Regions from separate parts of the Paenibacillus kyungheensis genome, predicted to be linked through region 1. Evidence: riboswitches for the same ligand, from Rfam matches in the RefSeq annotation. Region 1 holds a riboswitch; the other holds the start of a gene.
The links. A riboswitch is a leader RNA that binds a small molecule or an ion and turns the genes downstream of it on or off. The one in region 1 is predicted to bind cyclic di-AMP.
Positions count from the first base shown of each region.

Region 2: it holds a riboswitch for cyclic di-AMP, as region 1 does, so the genes downstream of both, PQ456_RS21885 (hypothetical protein) here and kdpF (K(+)-transporting ATPase subunit F) in region 1, are expected to answer to the same signal.

Region 1 covers NZ_CP117416.1:2,314,396-2,317,606, reverse strand. The annotation lists gene kdpA (potassium-transporting ATPase subunit KdpA) at 1-1,506, opposite strand, end outside; gene kdpF (K(+)-transporting ATPase subunit F) at 1,526-1,606, opposite strand; cyclic di-AMP (ydaO/yuaA leader) riboswitch at 1,855-2,036, opposite strand; cyclic di-AMP (ydaO/yuaA leader) riboswitch at 2,099-2,303, opposite strand; gene PQ456_RS10260 (carboxypeptidase regulatory-like domain-containing protein) at 2,607-3,211, opposite strand, start outside.
Region 2 covers NZ_CP117416.1:5,041,783-5,044,993, forward strand. The annotation lists gene PQ456_RS21870 (hypothetical protein) at 1-345, opposite strand, end outside; gene PQ456_RS21875 (hypothetical protein) at 369-689, opposite strand; gene PQ456_RS21880 (oxidoreductase) at 735-1,472, opposite strand; gene PQ456_RS21885 (hypothetical protein) at 1,554-1,949, opposite strand; cyclic di-AMP (ydaO/yuaA leader) riboswitch at 2,070-2,246, opposite strand; gene PQ456_RS21890 (hypothetical protein) at 2,658-3,116, shown strand; gene PQ456_RS21895 (universal stress protein) at 3,168-3,211, shown strand, end outside.

The DNA of each region.
Region 1 (3,211 bases):
TGCAACAGCTAACAACGTTACCATTGAGAAATAACGACTGATAAACATCACAACACCGGTCATAATATTCCAAAACGGTGTATTATCGCCTAATCCTTCAAATCCTGATCCGTTATTCGCAGCTGATGAAGTAAATTCATACAGCGCTTGTGTTAATCCATGATAACCCGGATTAGAAATCGTATCGGATTGTGTCATCACAGCTATTGCTGTCGGCGCTAATACCAATAAAGGTTGAATCAGCAAGGTGACTGCAATCAGCTTCATTTCTTTACCTTCAATTTTGCGACCGAGAAATTCAGGTGTTCGTCCAACCATTAGACCGGATAAGAACACAGCAATAATGGCATACATTAGAATATTTAATAACCCTACACCAGAACCGCCAAATACCGTATTAAGCATCATATTCCCAAGTGAAATCAATCCGCCAATAGGTGTTAACGTGTCATGCATGTTATTGACAGCACCTGTCTCTGAAGCGGTTGTGACGACAGAGTAGAATGAAGATTGTGCTTCGCCTAACCGTACTTCTTTCCCTTCCATCGATCCAGACTGATGTTGAATACCTAATTGATTAATCAATGGGTTCCCTTGAGATTCACTGACAAGAGATACACTAAGCATGACGACAAACATCATCACCATTGATACAAATAATACTCTACCTTGTTTGGAGTTGCCGACCATTTTACCATACGTAAATGGAAGTGACATCGGCACAAGTAACATCATTAACATCTGTAACATATTACTGAATCCGCCCGGATTTTCAAAAGGATGAGCAGAGTTGGCTCCAAAATATCCGCCACCATTGTTACCTAATTCTTTGATCGCTAGAAATGATCCTATAGGGCCGGTACCAATCTGTTGCTCTGTTCCTTGTAACGTCTGCGCAGTGATTAAAGTATGCAATGTCTGCGGTACACCTAATCCTACAAATACAATTGCCATCACAAATGCTAATGGTAACAAGATTCGTGTGATTGCTCGTACGAGATCTGTAAAGAAATTGCCAAGTGGCTTACCTGTGATCCCTCTAATAAATGCAATAGCGACTGCAATCCCTGTCGCCGGCGATACAAACATCATAAAGATGATCGCTGTCATCTGTGAGAATAAAGACAATCCGCTTTCTCCGCTATAATGCTGTAAATTGGTATTTGTAATAAAACTAATCGCTGTATTAAATGCCAGATCAGGACTCATATTGGTAATTCCTGCTGGATTCATTGGTAAAATATGTTGGAAACGAAAGATCATGTACGTAATCAGCAAGATCACTGAATTACTGATCAGAACCGCTCCTGCATACTGCTTCCATGTTTGATTTTCATTTTTGATACCGCCGAACCTGTAAATCCATTTCTCTATCGGATAAAACCAACGATCCAAGCGATTGGGTTTATTTTCAAAAGCATAAGCAATATAATGTCCGGTTGGCCGAGCAATAAGTATAGCGATGATAATAGTGACTGCAATTCCGATATATGAAAAGATACTCACGATGTTCTCCCCTGACCCATTAGAATTTTTCTGGATAAATCAATGCATAACATAGATAGATTGTTAATCCACCAATAATAATCCACAGCAGCCAAGTCATCGCTCATTCCTTCTTTCTCCGATAGCTACAGATGCCCATTGCAGCAACCCGCTCAACCCTAAAGTCATGATCACCATTAAACCAATCATCAGTATATCCATCATGTGTGTAAGACTCCCTGCATTCATTTTGTAAGTAATCATTTGCTAAAAAAGGCATAAAAAAAGAAGCCTGGAGAAAAGCAGAACTTTTCCCCAGGCCTCTACAAACACGCACACTTATCGTGTACCTGCCGAGTTGCTGGTTAGGAGTTCTCCCCTATACGCTTACGGAGTTAGCTGTCGGATTCGGGCTGGAAGATCGCCCGTTCCGGTAGATACCGGAATTCACCCCATGTTGTGTAGTAACTGACTCTTCGTATCAGTTATCTTCATCAACGGTTGGTTCCCCCGCTTTTCATATGCATATGAAAATTAAGCGTTGTGACATTGTTAACATATCAAAAAACACAGAGTCGTATTACACTGTGTCAGATCGGCACAAGCTTCACACTTCTCTCCTAATCCACGCTTACGAGGTTAGCTGTCGGATTCGGGCGGTGAGAGTCGCCCTACTGCATTGTCTGACTATACCATGGTTAAGTCAGTATGCAGATTCACCCCAACGATTCACATTCCGGCTCTCACACCGTTTTGTGAAATCGCAATTTGGTTCCCCCGTTTTTCGGTTAATACCGAAAACTCAGCGATCAACAAACATTGGAAACTTCATTTATATCAGTTGCTGAATCGTATTCATCAACTGCCTGCAATGAATAATACGCCTGTCCTTGTCAACTGTAAAGCTGAGAAAAGACGCAAAAAAAGCTGTGAATCATCACAGCTTTCATTTTCAGATAACTATTGAAAAGTTATCTGTCTCAGGCTCCTATTTTCTCTCTTTTTCATCGTTTATCTACTTTTTTATTTTAGTTACATGATATTGATCATTGTTTTGCAGTAAATTCTGAAAACGATTATGTCATTTGTTACGCAATATCCTATCATTTTGCCTTGTTATGTCAACCTGTATAAATCTCATAAGCAAAATGGTACAACGTGCTGATGTCTGAATTAAGTTGTTTTCCATTGTTGAAAAATTGGATTCTGACTACATCATAGTAATGTCTGTACCGAGATGATTGGAATGTATATTGTCCTACACCCGGGTTATTAATATAAACAGGCATTGTAAAATTACCATACCCATCCGTAGTAGCTGTTCCAGAAATCACTTTGCCATTTAAAATAGTCGTGATATTGGTAGTTACTATGGCATTCCCTACAGGAGTACCTGTTGCATCAAATGCACGACCGGTAATCACAATATTGCTTTTCACACGCCACTTTTTACCTTGTCCATAATCAATAAATCCATAGAGACCACCATCTGTAGTGATATCACTAACAGTCACTCTTGAGACATCTGCTGTCTGATAATTAACAGATAATTTGTATGGTTTAGTGAGATCGAATGTCGAAGGTGCTAATACTTGAATATAATAAGTGCCCGCAGGTAATGTAACTTGACCATTGGTATTCTGGGCAAGTGTTCCTTGACTCACTAGATTAGCATTAAATAGCTGTAACTGATATGTTCCATACGTCGATGTGTTGTCTAAACGCA
Region 2 (3,211 bases), 2.5 Mb from region 1:
CGTAATTACAGGTACAGCTAATTTGAGATCTTGATAATTGAAATAGATTTGAAAATCACTGATATAGACCGCATCCAGCCCGCACCCTTTCTCAGAAGGATCATCTTCTGACTCGGTAGGCTTAGCAGCTTGTGAATATGTGACCTTGAGATACCCGATCAACAACATCGAAGCAGGCGAAATGGTAGATTGATCATCCGATACAATCGTAGAACTATCTGTAGACCCTTCGAGCGCTGGTTCTGGTCTGTGCATATAGATATTTAGACTATGGGAGTGCGGTTCAAATGCAATATAAAAATCGCCAATTACACGACTGCACAGTGGAATATACCCGTCTGGCATAGAGCACTCCTGCCTGTTATTCATTATTTTTGTAGAAATTGAATTGTAAATTGAATCGCTTCTAATGCTTCTTGCACAAATGCTTTATTTTCTTTTTCCCATTCATTCGGATCGTCCATAAATGAATCATCTAACCAATCTTCAAGTCCAGCCACGATTTTGCGACGTTCATTAGGTGCAGGTGCTTTTCCACGTAATGCTTGAATAGCACTGCGCATCACTTTGCAAGAAGATTGGATAAAAGGATAATCGTCTTTATCCCATGCTTTGGCATTATCCATATCGTAAAAAGCAATCCATTTTTCGATAATTGAAGCGGCTTGCTTTGGTTCTAACTGAGGCATATTGCTATTCTCCATTTCTATAATTAAAAATTGAACTATAACCTACTACGATCTCGCTGATTTGCTCATTGAAGCGGAGCGACTCTGGGACTCGTCTGCGATTCGTTGCAATTGATCTGACATATATATGTGAGTACCTGACTTGGAGGTCTGAGCGATCCGATACATCGCTCGTGCAACGTCACTTGCTTCGATACCTCGATATTTGCGAAGAGGACCTATCATTAGAAATGATAGTGCTTGAGAGACTACAGCACCGAATTGCTCTCCTGCGCGGCTATTTTTGCGTTTGCCTAGCAATAAGGATGGACGAACAATCGATAATGAAGAATAACCAACTTGTTGTAACCGTTGCTCCATATCTCCTTTGGTACGTGTATAAAAAATACTGGATTTGGGATCAGCGCCCATCGAGCTGATCACGATAAACTGCTTGGCTCCTTGTTTGTACGCCACCATAGCGACAGACACCGGATACAATACATCAATCTCGATCATCTGCGCTTGCGTTCCTGCTTGCTTAATCGTTGTACCGAGACAGCAAAAGACATCATCTGCTTTCATCTCTGCTCGATAATCTTCTAATCTACGATAATCCACTACGATCTGTTGCAACTTCAGATGTTGTAGTTGTTGCACAGGTTCACGGACAAGAGCAATCACTCGTGTATATTCTGTGCTATCTAATAACTGACGCAACAACTTTTTGCCCACAAGACCTGTTGCTCCAGCGACGAGTGCTGTTTTACCGATCACAACGATCATCTCCATTCTGCGCATCATCTTGGTTCTCTATCTTCTTTATTATCAAGATATCACCGACAAATTGCAAAATAAAATGATCGTTGGATCAGCAGTCTTTTTTTATAATAAAAACGAAGCGCTACTTCCATTGGTATGAATAATATAATCTGCACCCAAACCACGATAAATTAAGCGTGATTGGCTGCCTTCTGTAATGACATATAGCTTATCAGATGTCCATGCACGACAGATCTGGATATAACGACAACATAACGGTAGACTACGTTCAAATAAATAGATTTTGCCAATATTCAATTGCGGGATACGCCATAAGTCTTGTCGCTGAGTATCTATTACTAGAATATGCTCAATACCTATCTTTTCAAATCGAAGCTGATCTGCCTGACTGTTCACTATAATAGCAAACGGTATTTTTTTAACTTTGAGTAATTGAATAAATTGCTCCCCTGCTACTGTAGCAGGCGATACCAGTACAAATTCCTGTTCGTACTCCATGCGTGTTCGCGCTCCTCCACTCATTGTAGACAACAAAAAAAAGCCGTTAGAAGAGGACCTCTTCATCAGCTTCTAAGACAGGAGCAAAAAAGCCCCTGATATGGCATAGATGACTGTTGTCGTCTCTCTTATTGCAGCTTACGAGGTTAGCTGACGGATTCGGAAGTAAGAGTCTCCCTACAGATAGATCAACCTGAGCTGTCGTCTCTGATTCACCCCTGAATAGATCTCTAATACCCTGTCTATTCGTATGGTTCCCCCGCTTTCTGAAAGGTCTAGATTTAGCCTTTCAGCCATTAAGCTGTAATGAACTTGAATGAAATCATACGCCCGCCTTTTTCGTTTGTAAAGCAGTCTGACTCTTCATAAGGAGTGAATTTGAATCAATTCCTTTATCTTTTGAGCAGTATGCTCTTATTTTCATCATTCCATCCTTCTTTTTCTGCTGTTTGCGCAGTATTTATATAAACGGTTGTATCAGCAAGCATGATAGCCATTAGAACGTGATTGAGACCAATGAATCCGATTACATCGTTATTTTCAAGCATATAAAGCCTATTAAAAGCTTAGATTTGATTTTACTTCTACCCTTAACGGTACTATGATTGCTAACAATATCTGACATCAAAAAAGTGTGCCGGTTACTGATTTATCTGGTTTTACTATGTATAGAGATAGCGATTTTATTTGAAGGAGTGTAGATTTGAGATGAGTTTAATTTCGCCGATAGCGCCTGCTAGCAATACTGTATCCACGGTGGATCTGGCTACACATCATATTCATTCGATTGAAGTGTTCCAGTATGATAATCATCTGCTTGCGTTACCTGATATGGATGGGTATCTGCATTGTGGGCTGTTAAAAATAGCAAGTCATGGGATTACCGGTTGGGCGGAATATTCGTTTACCGATCAGGTTCAACATTTAGACCTGGTGAAATGGTGCCGGGTATTCTCTACGCTGAAAAAATGCTCGCTACAGCAAGCACAATCTCATATCGCTCAACATCATGCTAGCTGGGGAGATGTGCGTAGTCAGGTGATGGTAGAGGCTTTAACTGATCTATGCAATCGTCTACAAGATCCGCCCGATGTATGGGCATCTTCTGATATACTGGTGAATCATGCTTTTTTGTTAGATTATACAATCGCTTATTATTCCTTTTAAATAATTATGGTTAATGGATCATAACTACCTCAATAAAGGAGTGTATCTAGCTTGAATTCTGAAAAGATTATGGTCTGTGTGTATTATGGACCCAA